DNA from 2 places in the Polycladomyces zharkentensis genome. Region 1 is predicted to be linked to the other one. Evidence: predicted binding sites of a transcription regulator. Region 1 holds the regulator's gene; the other holds the start of a gene.
What was found. Region 1 encodes LexA, which represses DNA repair genes until DNA is damaged. Its sites were predicted from a motif close to CGAACATATGTTCG; they were not measured.
Positions count from the first base shown of each region.

Region 2: a site for LexA is predicted at 9,842-9,855, ahead of JQC72_RS07385 (WYL domain-containing protein). Genes of this name have one in related genera too.

Region 1 is NZ_JAFHAP010000008.1:306,053-318,223, forward strand. Features, by position in the region: gene JQC72_RS08660 (IS110 family RNA-guided transposase) at 589-1,872, opposite strand; gene JQC72_RS08665 (family 16 glycosylhydrolase) at 2,839-4,095, opposite strand; gene JQC72_RS08670 (EamA family transporter) at 4,311-4,694, opposite strand; gene JQC72_RS16865 (zinc ribbon domain-containing protein) at 4,964-5,122, opposite strand; gene JQC72_RS08680 (DUF5680 domain-containing protein) at 5,232-5,588, opposite strand; gene JQC72_RS08685 (YnfA family protein) at 5,892-6,218, opposite strand; gene lexA (transcriptional repressor LexA) at 7,180-7,809, shown strand; gene JQC72_RS08695 (hypothetical protein) at 7,925-8,296, opposite strand; gene JQC72_RS08700 (glycosyl hydrolase family 18 protein) at 8,562-9,743, shown strand; gene JQC72_RS16870 (SpoVA/SpoVAEb family sporulation membrane protein) at 9,888-9,953, opposite strand; gene JQC72_RS08710 (YhfM domain-containing protein) at 10,122-10,592, opposite strand; gene JQC72_RS08715 (aminoglycoside 6-adenylyltransferase) at 10,723-11,595, shown strand; gene JQC72_RS08720 (pyridoxal phosphate-dependent aminotransferase) at 11,834-12,171, opposite strand, start outside.
Region 2 is NZ_JAFHAP010000008.1:20,288-32,458, reverse strand. Features, by position in the region: gene hslU (ATP-dependent protease ATPase subunit HslU) at 1-1,006, opposite strand, end outside; gene hslV (ATP-dependent protease subunit HslV) at 1,010-1,549, opposite strand; gene trmFO (FADH(2)-oxidizing methylenetetrahydrofolate--tRNA-(uracil(54)-C(5))-methyltransferase TrmFO) at 1,877-3,196, opposite strand; gene topA (type I DNA topoisomerase) at 3,215-5,287, opposite strand; gene dprA (DNA-processing protein DprA) at 5,495-6,583, opposite strand; gene sucD (succinate--CoA ligase subunit alpha) at 6,656-7,561, opposite strand; gene sucC (ADP-forming succinate--CoA ligase subunit beta) at 7,598-8,758, opposite strand; gene JQC72_RS07395 (hypothetical protein) at 9,000-9,143, opposite strand; gene JQC72_RS07390 (YolD-like family protein) at 9,274-9,564, opposite strand; gene JQC72_RS07385 (WYL domain-containing protein) at 9,584-9,811, opposite strand; gene JQC72_RS07380 (cupredoxin domain-containing protein) at 9,970-10,425, shown strand; gene JQC72_RS07375 (aspartate aminotransferase family protein) at 10,624-11,997, shown strand; gene JQC72_RS07370 (MurR/RpiR family transcriptional regulator) at 12,007-12,171, shown strand, end outside.

The DNA.
Region 1 (12,171 bases):
ATTTCCTAAAATCCCAATTATACCGGACGATTTCAGGAATGAAGACGGTAGTTACGTTCCACAACCTTGCTTCGTACTTAAAACACGAGAAAACGAAAATCTGACGGCCTGAGAGGGATTCATTCTGTTACTCGTGAGAAGAAAACGAAGGAACCAATCCCCCGTATTTCGGCGGGGGTTTTGTCTTAAAGTGAAAAAAATACCTTTTTGCTTCACTTGGTTGCTCCCTCAAGGAAATAAGCCAATCTCACGAATCCTCACTCGTTCTCCCTTTTTCAAGGAACAAACGAACCACTTGACGGAGGATGTTTGAAGGAAAGAAAGGAGTTGGCTATCCAGTGGGCAGTAAAGAAGGGGGAGGTACCCCTTTTCCAAAATATAGTCGCGCATGGATCTCCACTATACCCTTGTGGCGTGCCCTCCCATGTCTCACAGGGTCTTCGCCCTTACATTCCTTCGTTCAGCCTGCCAAGGGGTGGAGGCCAGTGGAATACTTAGCGACAGGGTCATGCCCGTATGGTCTCTTTCGTACCGGCTCTCCGCGCTTCGTTTGTCCGTGATGAAGGTAAAACGGGAAGAATCCAGAGATTATACAGCCATCTGTATCTGGGAACAGCGAATGTCTCCTAGCATCTTGTGAACATCATAGGTCATCTGTCGCCTGCCAAGTGTGAACAAAACCCGGATTAACTTGCAACACAGAGCAATCAGGGATTGCATCTTTTTCAGCGGATTTTCCGGACGCGTCGTCAGATACCGATGTAATGCCCGAAATTCCGGATTGTGGGCTGTCAGCGGTAGAATGGCTTTAAACAACAGAGATCGTAGACGAGGTCGTCCCCTTTTGGTGATGCAAGTGCGCCCCTTGTGCTGTCCGGAACTGTTTTCTTTGAGGTTCAATCCTGCCAGTCGGATCACCTGTTGTGGATGATCATAGGCCGTCAAGGGACCCACTTCCGACAGAAACCCGGCTACGGTCGCCCATCCGATCAAGGGGATACTCAGCATCTCCCTGGTACCGGGAATGGACTGTAGCAGCTCTTGGATTTTGGTGGAGAGTTGATCCATTTGCCGACGTAAAAACTCATATTGCTCCAGAAGCATTTGCAGCTCCATCCGGGCCATCGTCAAACCCTCGGTTAAACCAATGGAATTCCGGGCGGTTTGCACCAACCATTCGGCACGTTTTCTACCCACAGCCCGCTGAACCACAGTTTTCCACTCGGCTGCGATCCTTTCCGCTCCCCGTTCCAGGATGTCCTTGGGAAGTGGAAAATGCTTCAGCGTGTACAGGGAAGCCTTTCCTTCCCAGTCCTTAAACACTGTCGGGTATTCGGGAAAATACCGATCGAACCAATGGTGCATCCGGTTCTTAATTCGCTTGAGATCTTCCGTTAACCGGTCCCGTTGGATCATGGCAATCCGTAGGTCGGCATAGACACTAGTCGGCACATTAGGTTCCGAGTACCGCCCGTCTTTAACCAACTGAGCGATGACCTTGGCATCCTTTACGTCGTTCTTGGTTGGTGAATTGTCGTCAAGTTCCTTGCTTTTCTTTACGTGTAAGGGATTGACCAGCACCACTTGGATGCCTTGTTTTCTAAGAAACTGAGCTAATGGCAGCCAATAATGGCCGGTTGGTTCCAATCCAAAAAGGACGTGCGTTTTCTCATGTTCTGCCTGGAGTGTTCGAATCCACCGAATCAGCCGGTTGAATCCAGCATGGGTGTTCTCAAACGTCAAGCGGGATCCGTACTCGATTCCTCGAAAGTCCTGTGCCCGGGCCACATGAACTTTCTTGGCGATATCCGCACCGACAATGAGGCTAGATTCTGTGATTTGCTCCAATTTCCGATTTTGTTTATACTTCATGTGAGTACCTCCTTGTTATTCAGGGATCAAGGCCTTGACACCCCGTATGTTAACAGGAGGTACTTTCTTTTTTCAAAGTGCCTCTTCTTTTGTTACAGGAATGCTTAGCGTAGGATTTTTTTAAATTGCTGGCGGTACCCCGTGCTGTGGTATATTCGTTTATCTTGCAAACCGGTTTGAAATAAATAAGGAACATACTGTTGAAAAGTTGACTGACTTAATCGGCGAAACAGATATCGACCATTTCTCTCGTCAACTGATTATCCTACACAAACATCCATTCTCGCTGTTGATATAGATTGAGCAAAAAAGACTGCAAAAGGTGTCAGGAATCCGTCTGCCGATCGAATTAGGGACATAATGGAAGGAGCATGCTATGCATACTGCAGCAGAATGAAGTCGATTGCCACGGCCACACATGATGGGAAAATATTGGGGTGCCAACAGCATTTGTAAGTGTCCAACGCAGGGGGAAATTTGATCGTAGCATAAGGTCTTACGATGAAAATCAAGATGAACAGGTGAAAAGCTGTGAAGAACAATACTGAGCGTATTCAACCCCGTTAAAAATGAGCGGTTTCTTTCCGTTCTTGGCGTAGGTTATTTTAAAAAGCCGGTGAAACGTTCTCATGAAAAGAACCCAATGGGTATTGTTGTTCCGCGATTCGGCATGATTCGGTCGGATATGCGATCACACGTGAGTTTGGGAGAAGAACAAAGTGACTCCCGTCAATTGGGGGGAGATTCCGTTAAATAAAGGCTTTAGGGAACCGGTTGTTTTGTGTCCAAAATGTGTCTAACGAAATGATCCGGTGAACCCAACCCTCACCGTTCGTTTGCAGGGTTCTACCAGTTGTACAGGTAAGGAAACACATGGCGGATAACCGTCGTCGCCCGTTCGGGAAGATGGTGATTCCCTTCGCGACGAACGGGCGGGTTGTTTAAAGAAAACGACGGACGGTTGGCCTATTTTTGTACAAAATCAAACTGCTCCCATGTGCTCGCTGTCGGACGGTTCGCCACCAGAACTGAATCCAAGTTGAGATCGGCGCTTAAGTAATTGTGATTTCCAAGATTTTTCAACGCTTTTTTTCCGTTTGCCTGAGTTTCCACCTGGAAGGTTTCCCATGGACCGACAGTTTCTTTATCGGCGAAAACCGAGCCATCTGATTTGACGGAGACGAATTTGTAATCGGTCGAAGACAAGAGTGCCACTTTGCCGTTGCCCAGGTCCTTCACTTCAAACATTTCCCATACGCTGGCGCCATCGCGGTTTGCGCGGAGTTTGCGGTCACCGACAAACTTGTCCACTGTCACAAATTTGTCGTTGGCCGCCGCTTTAAGCGCGATGAAGTTTTTCGCGGGAGCGGGTTCATACTCATTGTTTTGGCGCTGATAGACGCGGACATAATCGATTTTGTAATTTTGCGGGAAGATGGTGGTGTTGTCCGGCGCGCCGGGCCAATCCCCGCCTACGGCCAAATTCAGGATGATGAAGAAATGATGGTCAAAGACCCACTTGCGCCCGTCCAGATCGTGTGGCGTCCGCACTTGGTACAGTTGGCCATCCACATACCACCGAATCACGTTGGGTTCCCATTCCACCGTATATGTATGGAATTGTGTGCTGATGGTGTCAGGCGTATCATGATAGGCGCCGATTCCCGTTGAACCGTTGTAACCGGGACCATGCAGAGTTCCGTAAACAGTGGCGGGGGTTTTGCCCACATATTCCATGATGTCCAATTCGCCGCAATTGGGCCAACCCACTTGGCCATAGTCGCTCCCCAACATCCAAAATGCGGGCCACATGCCTTGTCCCCGAGGGAGTTGTGCTCTTATTTCGATTTTGCCGTATTTGAAATCAAATTTGCCTTGGGTATTCAGTCTGGCGGAGGTATAGTTAAAGGTTCGGCCATTGTAAACCTTGTCTTCCCGTTTGGCTTGGATGACCAAATATTTGTTCCCGGCATTGTTGGGATCATTTTCGAAATAAACGTTGTTGGTCGTGTATAGTTGGAGTTCGTTATTGGGACCGGGGCCGGTTTCAAAATTCCACTTGGAACCATCAACGCTATTGCCGTTAAATTCGTCACTCCAGACTTGCACCCAAGAGCCGGCCGCTTCAACCCGCTGGAGAGAGGGCGGCATCAACCCGTACGCCAGGGTGGCAGTCAAGAACAATAAACATATTCCCGCGGCCAACGACTTCTTCAATAACATGGAGGTACCTCCTTTTTGGATGGATGGGAGACTTAAGACAACACAACCTTGTGCTCTCTTATTTTTCTCCATTTTCAAAATATAAAATTCTTTATGTATAATCTTATGATACATGCTGCAATCAGTCAATAGGGGTTATCGGGCAGGGCGGACGCAACAAATGGATTTCATTTCTTGGGCAGGTGGCGGCAAAGCGTTGTTTTTGTATCAACCGTTTAAAACCTCAATTTCCCGTAAAACGGCCTCCCTGTTTCCATCACCACGGATTCCCGGGATAATGCAGCTGTCAGCAGCGGTTGGGCACCGAGAACGATGGACAATAAGCCGGGGGATACGTCTGCATCCAAAGCCAAGAAGAAAAACAACTGATATCCAACTTGCATCGTCAAACCGGTGATGATCACATCCCGCCACTCCGATCGATCCCTCGGCCAAGCGGGACGCAAACATAGGGATATCCCCCACATCGGTACCATGGCCCATATATGACGCAACGACAGAAAAGCCATCGGCGAAGCGTCTTGCAATCCCCACTCCACAAAAATGGCGCCGCTGCTCCACAACAGGACAAACACTGCCGGTATGATCCACTTCCCCACTCAACATCGACCTCTTTCCCGGCTTATCTCAGTGACTTGCTCCGCACGGCTAAAGTACCGGAGGCACTCCCTTCGGTCGCCGTGGGCTTCTCGCTTCATCCGGCATGGCAACCCACATCCATCCGCGAAGGCTTCGTCCAATCTTGGAAAAGGGTCGGTTCTGATTGTCCGTATTTCTGCCCAGGAACGTATCCCAATCGGAGGATTTCTGCGGCATTGACCTCTCTGCCTGCCACATATCCGCATGGGCAACGATAGATACGTTTTTTTCATGTCTCCTTTACGCTCTGACCACATTTGGAGCATGCCTGTGACGTGTTGTGAGGATCGACCGTGATCACCTGCTTGTCGGTTGTCTTGTAAGCCGTGAATTGAACCGGCATCCTCCAACCGGCATCAGCCCGTGGATTGTGATTCTTCATCAGCATGGATCAGAAGGGAATTGAAACAATGTCAGACTTGTGAGAGAGGAAGCCTTCCCGCGTCCGACGCTCGCTTCTCATCCCAACCCTAAAGGGCTGGGTTTTCCCGCTCGCTCTATATAAAACCACCCTGATATCGCAATTCATACACTTTTGTATCTTTCAGGCGGATTTCCTCATATCCATGAAAGCGATCCAGTGTTCCCTCCCATTGGTTCAGATAGATAAGCGACCCATTTTTCCAGATGTCCGGCCCCCGATAAGGCGCCTCCTCCGATCCCAAGCGCAATGCTTCTCGCAAGAATGCATAGATGGAACGAATCTGTTCCCGATCGCTGATGTTGAGCACTCCTCCCCCATAGCTCATAGCCCATACGGGTTGGTCCAAATGATATACCGTTTCCATCCCTGTAAACCTCTCCATACCGAAATAGATATCCCGGTAGAAATAAGCACCATCACGATATTCCAATTGTTTGGATCCTTGTAACTGTGGTGGGACGGTAGCATCGTCTCCTTGGGAAGCATATGTGGATCGTTTGGCTGTTAGGAGGAAAGAAATGAGTCTGCGGTGCATATGGATCATCTTTGTGGTTTGTTATGCAAACCTGTATGTAATATTATACGGTTTGTTGAAATCATGACAGCAGAAAGATTGCATTAATTCCCACTTCTTCTACATCATATCATAGATATTGGAACTTGTAACAAGCGAAAAACACATGGATGAAAAGGGGGTAGAAAGAAAAAATACCGAGCCGGCAAAGTATTTCCCCTAGCTCCGCGGTCCCCACAGCATCACGGACACCCCAATCAAGCAGATCCCTGCTCCAATCCAGTCATAAAAATCGGGGGTCTTCTTATCGATGACCCATCCCCACAAAACGGACATAACAATGAACACTCCCCCGTAAGCAGCGTAAACCCGCCCAAAGGAAGGGAAAGATTGAAAAGTGGCGATTACCCCGTACAAGGCCAAGGTAAGCCCGCCAACCATTCCCCAGTAAAACGGCTTTCCCTCCCGTAACCAAAGCCAGATCAGGTATCCTCCGCCTATTTCCGCCAAACCGGCAAGAAAAAACAAAATCGCTGCCTGAATCATTGGTTTGTTCACCCCATCCATTTACCAAGCCGGTCTTCAAAGAAAAGCCTGGTTCCTTCTCCGATCCACGCGATCGGCTGATCAAAGGATTCCAATGCCCGGACCGCAGCTTGCGCATTGGTAGCTTTGGAGTCATTATAATACGCGACACCTTCCACCCCGGATTACGTGATCGTCACGGCAATTCTGTTACTGCTGGCCATCGGGGTTGTCATGGTGTACAGCGCCAGTGCCGCCTATTCGTATCATCTTGCCGCCAACGTTAACTGCGAATCGGCCAACATAGTATAACATTCAAAAGGGGTCCATATGAAGGATAAGTGAATCATCATGGCCGGAAGCAGAATTCGGTATGGTGGGGCATATGCTTGCTCTTACTCTCTCTCATCCTCCTTCACAGAATGATATATACAGTGAAGGAGGTGTCTTCTTCATGTGTTTGCCATGCACCAGTAAACGTTAGATTCACTCAGTCAGCAACGGTGTACGCGTCGGTGGTCGTGTCCCGATCGCTACCCAACAATCTGTCCGAAGTACCGCTAATGCTCTTGTGGGCAAAGTGGTGATAGTCCGTACCACATTGGGATCGTTTGTCGGTTGCCTTCTTGGTGTGTCACGAAGGAGCATTCGGTTACTTGTCTTCAACGGGGTTTTCTTCATGTCCATGACAATCCCCAGACGGATCATTTTTTCCATTTTTCGCTTCCCTTGCCCATAAATCTCGGCGGTCATCCCCGGTTATCTGGGGCTTTTTTTACTCTATAACAGGAGGCAATCCGAAGGGGCGATATTGTCGAAGCATCAGACTTACCACTCCAGAGGTATCACTAAAGGGAAGTATGTCAATCGTGGAGGCATGTTTTCCGGAACACATATTCCGGGGAACTGATGTTTGTTCTTTGGAGCAGATTCGTGTATACTGGAGAAAATGGGAAACATCATCGACTAGGAGTTGAGGGTGATGACAACGCGACTCTCCTCGCGGCAAAAGGCAATCTTGGACTACATAAAGAAATCGGTCAAAGAGAGGGGATATCCACCGTCTGTTCGCGAAATCGGAGAAGCAGTGGGCTTGGCGTCCAGCTCGACGGTACATGGTCATCTTGCCCGTTTGGAAAAGAAGGGGTTCATTCGACGCGATCCCACCAAACCGCGGGCCATTGAACTATTGGATCGCGGTGATCCGGAGGAAACGGTCCGCTCCTCTGACACCGTATTGGTACCGCTGGTCGGGAAAGTCACCGCGGGGGAACCGATCACTGCCATCGAAAATGTGGAAGAATACCTCCCTCTCCCTCGTCGCCTGGTCGGCAATGCAGAACGGGCGTTTGTCTTGTCCGTTCACGGCAACAGTATGATCAACGCCGGTATTCTCGACGGTGACCATGTGGTGGTGCGTCAGCAGAACACCGCCGAAAACGGGGATATCGTCGTGGCGATGACCCATGACGGGGAAGCCACCGTAAAACGCTTCTACAAAGAAAAGGATCATATCCGCCTGCAACCGGAAAACGACGAGATGGAACCGATCCGCCTGACAAGTGTCAGTATTTTGGGGAAAGTAATCGGGGTATTCCGGGAAATTCATTGAGAAACAGAGAAGTGACTGAGGCCATCAACAAACCCAGCGGAAATAACGCTGGGTTTGTCATTGTTGCAGCCTCAGTTTTCTCCTGTCAATTTACAACATTGATGCAAGAACACCACTACGCGTCTAAAGGATCAATTCCTGCTTTTTCGGCTTCCTTGATCCGCTTTATGAGTTTCTCCAATGGAATACCCGCATAATTGGTACTCGTATAATCCAGCTGATACACAAAACCGGCTGCGGACCTCGACTCCGTAAGTGGATGGATCTCCAGTTTCCATCCATTCAAATCATGTGCAAGATGCTCCTTTTGCTCCTCATTCTCGATTGCAAAAAATGCAACTCCTCCGGGACGGTCCACAAAATGATCGTGATACACACAATGACCTCTTTTTTTGTCCCCGATATAATCATTAAATAAAGCATTTGCTTCTCTTAGCTTCAATTGTTCAGGAGCGTTGGCGACTACAAGATAACACCGGGGTTTCATTATTTTCACCTCCTTGTATCGCAAATGAAAAATGAATGAACATTTTCGATCACACAAAAGGGAAATCCTTCTCCGGTACACAGTAGCCAACTCTGAGATTTGTAATGATACCCTTATGGAACGAAGGGTAAGAGTGGACCATTGTCTCCAAAAAGGATGTCTGCCCTGGAGAATCACCCACCCCAACAACACATCAGCAACCGTGAATAAAAAGACGAGAATAAGAAAAGCCTGATATTTGAACAAACCAAAATGGGTGATAAAGATGAGAAAAGGTTATCTGATCTTCATCGCATTGGTCCTACTTTTGGCGGGATGCAATCCAACCAAACAAAGCAGGGAAGCAAATCCTCGTCCCAAGCAGCTGAGCAATCAGGCTGCTCATCCGGAAACAGTGCCCATGGAGAGCAGAGGCAGGATACTCCCTGACAAAAGAGGGGATCATAACCTCCCAACCAACGCATCCAAACCCCGCATTGAGTCCATTGGCTTTTTGGAACCGGTCAACCCCGTGCAAGCAGTTTCCGATGTCAATGAAGCCGGTCGGAACTTGACTTACATCGGTTTTTTCAGTTACCGCGTTCAACCCAATGGAGATTTGATTCCTTTAAATGATGCGATCCCCTTGTCAGCCGCCAAACGGAACCGTGCAGTCCCGATGTTGGTGATCACCAACTTCGCTAATGGAAATTTCCAGCCGGATATCGCTCACCGGATCTTTACGGACCCCACGGCGTCTCAACGGCTGATTCAAAACGTAATCCGTGTCATGAAGCAAAAGGGATACCGTGCCTTAAACATAGACTTTGAACACATCCGCGAAAAAGATCGGCAGCTGTACAATGGATTTTTGGCGAGATTCGTGCCACAGATCAAAAAGGAAGGCTATCCGGTATCCACCGCCCTGGCTCCAAAATCCAGTGACAAACAGGCTGGTCCTTGGCATGGTGCCCATGATTATGCCTTCCATGGAAAAATAGCGGATTTTGTCATTTTGATGACCTATGAATGGGGTTGGACCGGCGGACCTCCCATGGCCGTTTCTCCGATCCCTCAGGTTCGTAAAGTCGTGAATTATGCCGTTTCCAAGATCCCTCGGGAAAAGATCATCATGGGAGCGCCGCTGTACGGTTATGACTGGACCCTGCCATACAAAAAAGGCGGCCCCCCGGCTAAACGGGTGTCGCCGCAGGAAGCCGAGACTTTTGCTCACATGAAGTCGCTGAAAATCCAATACAATAACCGAGATCAAGCTCCGTACTTTTTCTACACGGATCAACGGGGCAAAAAACACGTGGTCTGGTTTGAAAACGCACAGAGTGCCCAAGCCAAATTCAACTTGATCAAGGAGTATCGGCTTCGGGGGATCGGCTATTGGGTTCTGGGCGAGGATTTCCCCAGGAACTGGTCCCTGCTGCAAGATAACTTCAACATCCGTAAGTATTGAATCAAAAAGGGAAAGGGCAACCGACGTAATTGCGACCATTACGTATCCACCGGAACAAGAACCCCGTATAAACATGCGGGGTTCTTGTACAAAAACGAAACACGATCGCAGAAATTCATGCTGGCGGTGTATGCGGGGGAAGCTTCAACCGTCCATCATTAGCTGTCCGATGACACAAATCAGCCCTCCCACTACAAATGCCCACAGCATGGGCAATGCAGGGAATAATTTCTTTCCGTTGATAACTGATGGATGACAGCAAAGCTCCTGTTGCCACGGACGATTCACACCTTGCGCTTTTCCCCTTCTCATTTGGTTCAACACATGTTCATACGTTACAATAGCCGAACAACAGCTTCCGCTGCTCCCGATAAATCATCAAACCGCAATTCCCGAATCGGTCTTGCGGAAGTTTGAAACCGTGTTTCGCCAACAAATCAACCGGTCTACCCATGCGGAATAACAGAATAAAATTTCTCTTAACTGCTTCGCTTGATCCGCTTTCATCAATGTTCCATACGTAGATCCTTTTGCAGAAACCCTTATGAATTCAGCATTTCCGTATTTGCCAAACCAAACAAGATACGTCTCTTTCTCCTTGTTCTCGTAATTCACTTGGAAACGGGCATCCTCTTTTCTGGACATTGACGGATTTGTTCCTTCTTTCCAATTGACGTTCTCTACAATCGTCATTACCTTTTCAACGATCTTCGTTTCATCAATCGTTGTTTTGTATCCATTCGTTTTTTGAATCACAATTGCAATGGGTTTTCTTGCAGGCATTTCACTGCAACCCACTAACCCGAGCAACAGCACACAGAAACATAGCAAAAACGAAATTTTACGCATTTCAATTCAACCCCTTAATCGGAACATCTCAAAAACCGTCTTGGATGAAGACAGCCAGAACCGCTCTTGGGCGGGATCACGGAATATGCTACAATCCAAAAACAAAAGAGATTGAATGGGGGGGAGAACAATGAGAAGTGAAAAGGAAATGCTCGATTTGATACTGAATTTTGCGAATGATGATAAACGGATCCGCGCGGTCATATTGAACGGATCACGCGCCAATCCGAATGCGCCCCGCGATCTGTTTCAAGACTACGACATCATGTATATCGTATCCTCCGTGGATGATTTTGTCCAAGACCGCAGTTGGATCAATACCTTCGGAGAATTGATCATGATGCAAACGCCCGATGAAAAAGTTTTCCCGCCACCAGATCCTAACGATGGCAGCTTTGCATTTCTGATGTTGTTCACGGATGGGAATCGGATCGATCTCACGTTTTATCCCGCTGACAATATATCCGAATTGCGTTTGGAAAGCACCAGTTTGCTTCTGCTGGATAAGGACGGAATATTGGAACCGTTGCCACCGGCAAGTGACAAAGATGGTGTCCCTGCACCTCCTGCTGAAAAAGAGTTTCAGGACTGTTGCAACGAATTTTGGTGGATTACAACAAACATCGCCAAAGGATTGTGGCGCAAGGAGCTTCCATATGTGAAGTACATGTACGATCGTCCTGCACGGGATGCGCTTAACGCGATGTTGAGTTGGTATATTGGTACTCAAACAGGCTTTTCCGTCGATACAGGAAAGTTTGGCAAGTATTTCGAGAAGTATCTTGATCCGAAGCGTTGGAAAGCATTCGTCCAAACATTCCCTGATGGCGAATACGATAATATTTGGCAGTCCCTTTTTGTGATGTGTGATCTCTTTAGGGAGACCGCGATTGAGGTGGCGCTGCATTTTGGATTCCCCTATCCATATGACGATGATCGGAGAGTCACCGATTATCTGAAACGCGTACGGGTTCTTCCACGAGACGCGGAATCCATATTTTAACAGGATGCCGCCAACAAAAGTGTGCGCCAAGCACATCGGGAGAAATTTCACTCCGGTCTGCGAACGAAACCAAAGACAAACCCCGCTGGGGTCACCGGATCAAAAATGAACACAAAACCCCACGTAGGAGAGCCAAGGTTTGTTTCTGAACAAAAATTTCTTGACGAGGAGCAATCATGGCGTTCATTTGCTAAACAAAAATCAGACTACCGACCATGCTCGGCAGTCTGATTTTTGTTTATTGATACTTTTCAACGAAACGTTGAATCCGGTCCAGCGCTTTTTCCAGTTGTTCCATGGATGTCGCATACGAGATGCGGATATGATCGGGAGATCCGAATCCCGATCCGGGTACAACCGCCACTTTTTCTTCGTCCAACAAGGCTTTCACCCATGCATCCACATTCTCGAAGGGTGAAGCATCCGTGGCCGCACGCACATTGACGAACGCATAAAATGCTCCTTGCGGTGGCAAGATGCGGAACCCGGGGATCTCGGACAGACGTTTCACCACGAAATCGCGGCGTTCCTTGAAGGCGGCCCGCATGGTGTCCACCGGTTCCTGCGTACCGGTCA
Region 2 (12,171 bases), 290 kb from region 1:
CTGCGGCAATGAACAAAATATGATCCGTCTTGACCGGTCCATATTTGGTCATCACCGTGGAACCTTCGACGATCGGCAAAATGTCCCGCTGCACACCCTCACGGGAGACATCCGGCCCGCTGCCACGGTCCTTTCCGGCGATTTTGTCCACCTCGTCGATGAAAATGATCCCGGATTGTTCGACCCGTTCCAAAGATTCCTGTATCACCTGATCCATGTCGATCAGTTTTTGTCCTTCCTCTTGGATCAACACCTTTCGCGCCTCACGTACAGGCAAGCGACGCTTCTTTGTTCGCTTGGGCAAAAACTGTCCCAGCATCTCTTGCATGTTGATCCCCATCTGTTCCACACCCGAACCCGCAAACATATCCATCATCGGCAGGGAAGTGTCTTCCACTTCGATCTCGATCATTTGGTCTTCCAACTCGCCGCGGATCAACTTTTCCCGCACTTGACGCCGCTTTTCCGCGACACGGCCGCGTTCGGCCTCATCCACATCATCAGTCCGGGAGGAAGTGGCGGATTGGAACAACGCTTCCAACGGATTTTTGAATCCCGCTCCCGGTTTGCGCGACGGCACCAGGATTTCGACGATACGATCCTCGGCCAGCTCTTCGGCGCGTTCCTTCACTTCTTCGATTTTTTCCGCCTTCACGATCCGAATGGCCGTTTCCACCAAGTCGCGCACCATCGACTCCACATCCCGACCGACATAGCCCACTTCGGTGAATTTGGTCGCCTCCACCTTGACGAACGGTGCACCCACCAATTTGGCCAGACGGCGGGCGATCTCTGTTTTTCCGACGCCGGTGGGTCCGATCATCAGGATGTTTTTCGGTACGACCTCGTCTTTCATCTCATCCGGCAACAAATTGCGGCGATAGCGGTTGCGCAGGGCAATCGCCACCGCTCGTTTGGCCTCTTTCTGACCGACAATGTATTTGTCCAGCTCCTCCACGATCTGGCGCGGCGTCAGCTGTTCCCGTTTGCGGTTGGATTGCGCCATGGATCATACCTCCTCCACAACGATTTGATCGTTGGTGAAAACACAGATTTCGCCGGCGATCTTCAACGCGGCCTCGACGATTTCACGGGCGGACATCTCCGGTGCATGCCGTTTCAGTGCCCTGGCCGCCGATAATGCATAACCGCCGCCCGAACCGATCGCGACGATGTCATCGTCCGGTTCGATCACCTCGCCCGTACCCGCGATCAGCAGGAGGTGTTCGTTGTCCATGACGATCATCATCGCTTCCAACCGGCGCAGCACCTTATCCGATCGCCATTCCTTCGCCAGCTCCACCGCAGCCCGCGGCAGATTGCCGTTAAACTCCTCCAGCTTACCTTCAAATTTTTCGAACAAGGTGATGGCATCTGCAACGGAGCCGGCAAAACCGGCAACCACTTTCCCCTTGTATAAGCGGCGCACTTTTTTTGCCCGATGTTTCATCACCATCTGGTTACCGAACGTCACCTGACCGTCACCTGCCATCGCCGCCGCTCCCTCGTGACGTACGGCACAAATCGTCGTTGCGTGAAATGCGGACATGTATTTCCCTCCTCATCTTTAATCAACCTCACAAATCCCCTCGCCGTTTCTGACAAAGTTTGCGCATCAGTGAACAAAAAGGAACAAAAATGTGGCAAACAGGGAAAAAACACAAAGATCATTCTCGTCTGTTTCAGTCCCCGGTTATTTTCGGTGAATATGCACGGATAGCAGATATTGGTTGGCCTCCGTTTCGCTTATGCAACGGCAGGAGTGTCTTTGCCATAAAGAAACAGCAGTTGTGACACTGCTGTTTCTCAGCTGCCGAATCTTTTCAGAAAAAGCAGAACGTTCCTATGCAATCGTATCACACCGACGGTTGTTGAATCAAGAGAGGGCATACAACTCGCCGGAAAATGCCTGTAAGCGTTCCAATGCGCGTTCGGCGATTTTCAGATTCCGTTCCTTTTTGGAGCGGATTCTTTGAGGGAGCGGAGGCAACAACCCGAAGTTGGCATTCATCGGCTGGAAATTGTCCGGATCGGCCGTGGTAATGTAGTGGGCGAGGCTGCCGATCGCCGTCTCACGCGGGAACACGACCGGTTCTTGACCCATGGCCAGCCTTGCCGCATTGATCCCGGCGATCAAGCCGGAGGCGGCCGACTCGACGTAGCCCTCCACCCCGGTCATCTGTCCGGCAACGAACAAATCATCCCGTTCCCGGAATTGATAGGTGGGCTTGAGCACCTTGGGTGAATTGATGAACGTGTTGCGGTGCATCACACCGTACCGCACGAATTCGGCGTTTTCCAAACCGGGGATCATGCGGAATATCCGCTTTTGCTCCCCCCATTTCAAATGGGTTTGGAAACCGACCAAGTTGTACAGTGTCCCCGCACTGTTGTCCTGCCGCAATTGCACTACCGCAAACGGTTGTTTTCCGGTGCGGGGATCGACCAGTCCCACAGGCTTCATCGGACCGAACAACAAGGTTTTTTTGCCGCGTTTGGCCATCACTTCGATCGGCATGCACCCTTCAAAGTAGATCTCTTTCTCAAACTCCTTGAGCGGAACCGTCTCCGCCGTGACCAGCGCTTCATAGAACCGGTCGAATTCCTCTTCGGTCATCGGGCAGTTGAGGTAGGCAGCTTCCCCCTTGCCATAGCGGGAAGCGACAAATACCTTGTCCATATCAATGCTCTCTTTTTCCACGATCGGCGCCGCCGCATCATAGAAATACAAATACTCCTCACCGGTCAATGCTTTCAGTTTCTCCGACAGGGCGGCGGAAGTAAGCGGTCCCGTCGCGATCACCGTGATCCCTTCGGGAATCTCCGTCACTTCTTCATGGATGATCTCCACGTGGGGGATATTGTGCAATGCCGCCGTCACTGCGGCGGAAAACGCCTCACGATCCACGGCCAGCGCACCGCCGGCGGGAACGGCGTGTTGATCGGCACACCGCATGATGAGCGAGTCCAACCGGCGCATTTCTTCTTTCAACACACCCACGGCATTGGTCAATTCATTGGAACGGAGCGAGTTGCTGCATACCAGTTCGGCGAAATCGCCTCCCCTGTGCGCCGGTGTCCGTTTGACCGGCCGCATCTCGTACAGACGGACCGGCACATTGCGTTGGGCAATCTGCCATGCCGCTTCGCTCCCCGCCAGCCCGGCACCAATCACATTCACCGGTTGTTTCGGCATATCAAAGCGCTCCTTTCGTCAACGATCCGTTGTTTCATAATCGCATTCGGTACAGTGAATAACGGATTCGTTCTTTTTCTTTTTGATCACCATCAAACTGCTGCAGCGGGGGCATGGACGCGGTGCCGGCTGATCCCATGATAGAAAGTCGCATTCCGGGTACCGGCTGCAACCGTAAAACGTCCGACGACGTTTGGTTTTGCGTTCCACGATTTCACCCTGCTTGCATTTGGGGCAGGTCACCCCCGTTGATTTGAGAATGGGCTTGGTGTTTCGGCAATCCGGGAAACCGGAGCAGGCCAGAAACTTGCCGTAACGGCCGAATTTGTATACCATCTGACGACCGCACTTCTCGCATGTTTCGTCTGACACTTCGTCCTGGATCTCGACCGTTTCCATTTCTTTTTCGGCCACACTCAACCGTTCGCGGAACTGACGGTAAAACGCGTCCAGCACCTTGACCCAGTCTACCTTGCCATCTTCTATGTGGTCCAATTCCTCTTCCATATTGGCCGTAAACTCCACGTTGAGAATCTCGGGGAAGAACTCCTCCATCAGTTCGATGACGATCTCCCCCAATTCGGTGGGAACGAACCGTTTGTCCTCCAACGTGACATAGCCACGCTTCTGGATGGTTTCCAGTGTCGGCGCGTAGGTACTGGGGCGACCGATCCCCAACTCTTCCAGCGTTCGCACCAGTCTCGCTTCCGTATAGCGCGGAGGCGGTTGGGTAAAGTGCTGTTTGGGCTCGATTGACTTCCTTTTCAGGACTTGCCCCTCTTCCAACGGAGGCAGGAGTTTGTCCTCCTCTTTTTGGTTGTCGTCGTTGCCCTCCACGTACACCTTCATGAAACCGGGGAATTTCACTTTGGAACCGGTCGCACGGAACACCGCGTCTCCGGCGTGCACCTCGCAAGCGATGACATCCAGCACGGCCGGCGCCATTTGACTGGCCACGAACCGCTCCCAGATCAGTTTGTACAACCGGTATTGGTCACGGCTCAGATATGGCTTGACCTGGCTCGGTGTGCGCTTAACCGAGGTGGGCCGGATCGCTTCGTGTGCGTCCTGCGCACCGGCGTTCTTCTTGTGCGACCGGGGCTGAGACGGCACAAAGTTCTCCCCGTACTGTTCCGTGATATATTGCCGCGCCTCCGTTTGCGCCACTTCCGACACCCGTGTCGAGTCCGTACGCATGTAGGTGATCAACCCGACGGAACCCTCTTTGCCCAACTCCACCCCTTCATACAGCTGTTGTGCCACCGACATCGTCTTGGCCGCGCGGAAATTGAGCTTGCGGGCCGCCTCCTGTTGCAACGAACTGGTGATAAACGGCGGAGCCGGGTTGCGCCTGCGTTCACTTTTTTTGATCTCTCCGACAACGAACCGCTTTCCTTTTATCTTCTCCAGCAGTTGCTTCACGTCTTCTTCGGTTTTCAACTCGGTTTTGTCCTTGCCATAGCCGTAAAATTTGGCCTCAAACGGTTCATCGCCGGCCAACAGCACAGCCGTGACGGTCCAGTACTCTTCGGGCTGGAAGTTTCGAATCTCCTTTTCCCGGTCAATGACCAGCTTGACGGCCACCGACTGGACCCGACCGGCACTCAGTCCTTTTTTCACCTTTTTCCACAGCAAAGGGCTGATCCCGTATCCCACGAGCCGGTCCAAAATCCGGCGCGCCTGCTGGGCATTGACCAAATCCATGTCAATTTTGCGCGGATGCTTAAACGCTTCGCGAACAGCCTGCTTGGTGATTTCGTTGAACACCACCCGGCAAGGCGCATCCAACTCCAGATCCAAACTGTGCGCCAAATGCCACGCGATCGCTTCCCCTTCGCGATCAGGGTCTGCGGCGAGATATACGCGTTTCACTTTTTTGCTCGCTTCGCGCAGTTCTTTCAGCACACTTCCCTTTCCCCGGATGGTGATGTATTTCGGTTCATAACGGTGTTCGATATCTACGCCCAACTGGCTTTTGGGCAAATCCCGCACGTGTCCCATCGATGCTTTGACGATGTAATTCTTGCCCAAGTATTTCCCGATGGTTTTGGCTTTGGCGGGCGATTCGACAATCACGAGCGAATCGGCCATCCCGTGCCCTCCCCTCATATAAAACCGTTCCTATTATTTCGGATGTCAACCGCCGATGTCAAATCATTACTCCAGGCGGCTGTTCGTAACATGTACCACACCGAGCAACACAAATCCTACCCATTCCGGCCCACGGATTCATTCTTACCCATTCCTTACCCAACTACCAACATCTCATACACCCGTTTGGGGATATGTATATGCTGCTCACATGCGGACAAACTGCATTCCCGGCAATTGCCGGATGCACCGTTTCAACTGCAGGGACAACAAAACGGAATGAACCGCTTCAGCCGGCAGCGGACATCGATTCATCACTTCTTCCAATGAAACGGGGTCGACCCCGATCAGCGCAAACACCCGCTCTTCCTCCATCGTCAGAGAAAGCGCGGCTTCCCTGAAAGATTCGGAAGGAGGAGCAGGCATGAGATGAGGGAATTCTTCCCAAATGTCTTCCACCCCTCTCACACATTTCGCCCCTTCTTGGATGAGGCGGTGCGTTCCTGCGCTTTGGGTGGACGTGATCGGCCCCGGTACGGCAAACACTTCCCGACCTTGTTCCATGCTGCAGTCGGCGGTGATGAGCGATCCGCTCCGCTCCGCGGCCTCCACCACCAGCGTGCCGTATGACAAACCGCTGATGATGCGATTCCGCTGAGGAAACAGACCGGGATGCGGTTCCGTCCCCGGCGGCATCTCCGAACAGACCACACCGCGTTGGATCAATTCGTGATACAATGACCGGTTGCTTTTGGGGTATACCACATCTACGCCCGTTCCCAATACAGCCACTGTCGCCCCGTTTTTCCGCAATGCGCCGCGATGTGCTTCACTGTCGATCCCCGCCGCCATCCCGCTGACCACCACCCAGCCGGCACCAGCCAATTGTTCCGACAACATGCGTGCCACCCGGCGGCCGTACGGCGTCGGCCTGCGCGTCCCCACCACGGCGACGCACGGGCCGCTGAGGAGGGATGCATCCCCTTTGACATACAACACCCAAGGAGGTTGCGGGATCTCCCGCAGCAAAGGTGGGTAATCGTCATCCCACACGGTCACCGTACAAATCTCCCTGTTTCGTAATTCCTCCTTCACTTCACGGACAAACGACGGGGTACATTTTTCCCTGATTCGATCCAATCGTTGTTGCGTGACACCCATCGCCCTGACCGCCTCCATCACGGACGGGGTCATCGGATTCGTGGGAACCCAACCGGCCCGATGCAACCGATCAATGGTATGCCAACCCGCTCCCTTCACCTGATGCACAGCGATCCATGCATCCCGCTCCTCCACGGTCCCACCCCGCTTCCAGCTGAATAAAAAAGGGGACCATGCCGTGTGGGTCCCCTGAAAAAAGCCGTGATGTCATTTCTTCGTGATGCAGGCTTCCAGCAAGCCTTTCTCTTTCAGAACCTCGACCAGCGTATCGCCGATGGCGGCCGGAGTGGGTGCCACTTTGACCCCGCACTCCTCCAACTTTGCGATTTTTTCCGCCGCGGTACCTTTACCGCCGGAGATGATGGCGCCCGCATGCCCCATCCGTTTGCCCGGAGGCGCCGTTTGCCCGCCGATGAACCCGACCACCGGTTTGTCCATATGATCCCGGATCCATTCGGCCGCTTCTTCTTCGGCCGTACCGCCGATTTCGCCGATCAAGATGACGGCTTTGGTGTCCGGGTCTTCCTGGAACGCTTTCAGGCAGTCGATAAAGTTGGTGCCATTCACCGGGTCGCCGCCGATCCCCACCGCAGTGGACTGTCCGATGCCGCGGGTGGTCAACTGATACACCGCTTCATAAGTGAGCGTGCCGCTGCGGGACACGATCCCGACGTGCCCCGGAGTGTGAATGTATCCGGGCATGATTCCGATTTTGCATTCGCCCGGTGTGATGACGCCCGGACAGTTGGGTCCGATCAGACGCGTCTTTTTGCCTTCCATATACCGTTTCACTTTCACCATGTCCAATACCGGGATGCCTTCGGTGATGCAGACGACCAGGTCCAGTTCTGCATCCACCGCTTCCATGATCGCGTCCGCGGCGAATGCCGGCGGCACGTAGATCACCGACGCGTTGGCCCCCGTTTTTTCCACCGCTTCGGCCACAGTATCAAAAACCGGCACGCCTTCCACTTCGGCGCCTCCTTTGCCCGGGGTGGCACCGGCCACGATTTTGGTGCCGTACTCGAGCATTTGCTTGGTGTGGAACGAGCCGGTGGAACCGGTGATGTTCTGCACGATGACTTTGGTGTCTTGATTGACGAAGATACTCAACTTCGAACCCGCCTTTCCAGATGATCTCGTTTTGCGTCACTTCACCAGCGAAACGATTTTTTGCGCCGCGTCGGCCATCGAATCGGCAGCCACGATTTTCAAGCCGGATTCGTTCAGGATCTGTTTGCCTTTTTCCACGTTGGTTCCTTCCAGCCGCACAACCAAGGGGCGATCCAATCCCACCTGTTTGGCCGCTTCCACGACACCGGTGGCGATCACGTCGCATTTCATGATCCCGCCGAAAATGTTGACCAAAATGCCCTTCACATTGGGGTCCGCCAAAATGATTTTGAAGGCTTCGGTCACTTTTTCGGTCGTCGCGCCGCCGCCCACATCCAGGAAGTTGGCAGGTTCGCCGCCGTAATGTTTGATGATGTCCATCGTTGCCATCGCCAGGCCGGCCCCGTTCACCATGCAGCCGATGTTGCCGTCCAGGGCGATGTAGTTGAGGTCGTATTTGGAAGCTTCCACTTCTTTCGGATCTTCTTCATCCAGATCGCGCAACTCCACGATGTCGGGATGACGATACAGGGCATTGTCGTCGAAGTTCAGCTTGGCATCCAACGCCATCACGCGACCGTCAGCCGTTGTGACGAGCGGGTTGATTTCCGCCAGCGAACAATCTTTATCCACAAACGCTTGGTACAAGCCCATCATGAACTTGACGGCCTGGTTCACCCGATCGCGGGGGATGTTGATCGCATAAGCGAGACGACGGGCTTGGAACGGGAGCAAACCGACAGCCGGATCAATCGTTTCCTTGAAGATTTTTTCCGGTGTCTTGGCCGCCACTTCTTCAATCTCCGTTCCGCCTTCTTCGGAAGCCATCATCGTCACGCGACCTTTGGAACGGTCCACGACCATCCCGACGTAATATTCCTTCTCGATTTTGCAGCCTTCTTCGATCAGCAGGCGCTTCACTTCTTTCCCTTCGGGGCCGGTTTGATGGGTGACCAGCACTTTGCCCAACAATTCTTCCGCATACGCGCGTACTTCATCCAAACTGCGCGCCAACTTCACCCCGCCCGCTTTGCCGCGGCCGCCGGCGTGAATTTGCGCTTTGACCACCCACAGCTCTCCGCCCAACGCCCGGGCCGCTTCCACCGCTTCCTCCGGGGTGAAAGCGACTCGCCCGTTCGGCACCGCAACCCCGTACTGTTTCAGCACCTCTTTGCCCTGGTACTCATGTACGTTCATGCTCCATCCCCCTATCCTGGTGTTCTCCCCCGTCGCGATCGGTTTTGCATCTGATTGGGAGAAACGACTTCCAATAATCAGTTCATTTGAAACAGTCAAACAGCAGAAAGAAACCGAAAGCGCTTCTTCCGGCTATTGCAAGTATAGCGCAAGCGCTCGGGATTGCCAACCGCCCGCCGCGCAACAAAAACAGAGGGCGCGACACCCTGATTCGGCCCTCTCCCCCGCGACGCGCGGGCCATTATCCCTTGACGAAATAGCTGATAACACCGGCGATCAAGGCGATTCCCATAAAAAAGGCAATAGAAACACCCGTGCCGACCATCATGTCGAGCAAGTCATTTTCTTGGTTCTCTTCGGGACGCGGTTGCATATGGGAAGCCATGGTTTGAACCTCCTGTCTGGTTTGTCCCATGCTGCTTGTTCGCATGGAAGCGTTACCTCATCATCCACTCATCAGTATAGCACGGTTTCGCCGCTTTCGAAAACCTTCTCCATACGGACGACCTTTTGTTTCACTCTTCAACCGGGGCGACATCGATCAGACGATTCAGCGGGACCCGAATCCCGTCTCCTGCTCCGCGCACTTCGATCCATCCGTGTTCGGGACGAATCCGGCCGACGCGGCCTTGGACGACATAGGGGCCTTCGGGATGGAAAATGGTCCAACGCAGTGTCCGACCTTCCCTCATGGCTTCGGATACCAACCGGTCGATCTCTTCCCATCGCTGTTCGTCCAATACGGGCGGAGTATGCCGTTCCCGTTTTCGTTCACGGTACAACGCCGCATGTTCCGGAAGAAACATCCGGTGGCCCTCCCACAGTTTATTGCCACGATCCACGCCGCCGCTCCCCCCTCTGTGCAGCCAAAATATGGTCCCGCCGGAAGGTGCGCACGGCTTTCCGCTCATAACAATAAGCTTGGACCGTTTCTGCCGTCATCCGGTAAATCCGTATCTGCCGTTGGGTGATCGTACCCGCCCGGTTGTCCATATAAATGATCTCCACCGGTTCGTTCCGGCGAACCGCCTGTTGGAGTACGATGTCCACCATAACTCCCCACCTCGATTTGGAGCGTTCGACAGAACGTTTGTTCTTATTATATGCACCACCCATTCCATGATACAAACTCCAATTTATTCCATAAAAATGGATGAAAAATTTGTCCGCCGGTGATATTGAAAATAACCTTTCCAAAAGGAGGTCTGGTAATGTTACCAATACGTTTTTGGCTGTATTTGGTGGCAGTCCTGCTCCTGACGGGTGCCGTCTATATAACGAATGCACCGTTTGTGGCACGTAACGCTTCCGCCGGTCAACCGACTGCGCCATCACAGGAAAAGACGTTTTATATGGTAACCGGGGAATTCAAAGGTCGGTACCAAGGAAAAAAGCTGGAAGCATACCGGTGGGACCCCGGTATGATCGTGGTTCACCAGGGGGATCGCGTTCATCTGGTCATTCGGGGCGTCAGCGGCAAAGAACATCCGTTTTCCATCCAAGGATACAACGTACGGGGCAATGTCAGACAGGGACAAATCACGCGCGTCTCCTTTACGGCCTACAAACCCGGTACATTTCAATTGATTTGCCATACTCATCCCACCGCCGAAACCAACGGTCCCATGATCGGATACATCGTCGTTTTGCCGAGACAAACGACGTAACCACAAAAAGGCGTGTTTTCCATTGCGATGAGGAAAAACACGCCTTTTTCATTTACATATCAAAACGCAGCTGATCAACCATCTATTTCCCTTCGGCATCTGAAATTGCTCCTTGACAATGAACGGACAATGCGTTAAATGAAATATATACTCCTATTTGAGCGTAATTATGGAGTATATATTTCAAATGAGGTGACAATGATGGAAATGGATGCTCCCTTCGTCCGCAAGACTGCTCGTTCCGCCCAAATGTACCGTGAAGCGGCCCGGTGGATACCGGGTGGAGTCACAGCCAACATCAAATATTTCGCTCCCTACCCCATCGTCATGGACTCAGCTTCCGGCGCTTACCTGTACGATGTTGACGGCAATCAATATATTGATTACAACCTATGTTACGGAGCGCTCATTTTGGGGCACGGGGATCAGAGAATCATCGCTGCCATCAACGATACATTCTCGCAAATCGGTACCACGATCTTCGGAACACCCCACCCTCTGGAAGCGGAAATGGCCCGCGTATTGGTCGACTTGTACCCCGGGATCGAAAAGGTTCGCTTCACCAACTCGGGATTGGAAGCCACATTGCTGGCCATTCGCTTGGCCATGGCGTGGACCGGGAGAAAAAAGTTGGCCAAGTTTGAAGGTCACTATCACGGAAGTTATGATCAAGTGCTGATCAGCGTCACTTCCCAAAAACGAAAGCGCGAGCAGCGTCCGGTAAAAACGTTGGATTCCCTCGCTCTGCCGGATTATTACGCAGAAAACACCGTGGTCCTCCCGTTTAATGAATGGGACCAAACGGAAGAGATCCTCCATCAACATCGCCATGAAATCGCCGCTGTGATCATGGAACCCGTCCAGGGAGGATTTATTCCACCGGATGAAACTTTTCTGAAACGGTTACGCGAACTCACACACCAATATGGGATTGTACTGATATTTGACGAGGTGAAGACCGGGTTTCGCACCGGATTGTCGGGAGCCCAGGGATTATACGGGGTAATCCCCGATTTGACCGCCCTCGGAAAAGTGTTGGGTGGCGGTTTTCCTGTCGGCGCCGTCGGAGGACGGGGGGAGATGATGGAAATATGTTCACCCGCCGGTGGAGTGGACATTCTGACAACCGAACAGCGACAACCGTCACTCGGTCAGGGTCAACCCTTATTTCACAGCGGCACTTATAACGGTCATCCCGTTGTCCTCACCGCAGGGTTGGCCACGATCCAAACTCTTCAAGAATCCGGCGTCTATCCGCAACTGGAAGCAAACACAACGCAATTGCGCAAGGGAATGGAGGAAATCTTGAACCGCTACGGGATCGCATCACAGACCATCGGTGTGGGCAGCATTTTCAATCTGGTGCTTTCCGATCAGCCTGTCCGCCGAATCCAGGATGTACTGGAGTCGAATCTGTCCTTGCGAAGGAAATTGGACACGCACTTGTTAAACCAGGGGGTTTTCATCAAACCGCTCAATCGTTTTTCCCTGTCAACGGCACATACCGCCGAAGTGATTGATGAAACACTGGAACGATTGGAGCTTGCCGTCAAAAGCTTGGTGAGAAAGTAGGGATTACCCTTGTCCGACAAGCAAGACGTTTTTCAAAGAATACGCGAGAATATCAGCCGGATGAGCAAGTCACAACGGAAAATTGCGGCTTATATCGAGACACACCCGGACAGCGTACCGTTTTTGACAACGGCCCAGTTGGCCAAACAAGCAGGCGTGGGCGAAGCGACCGTC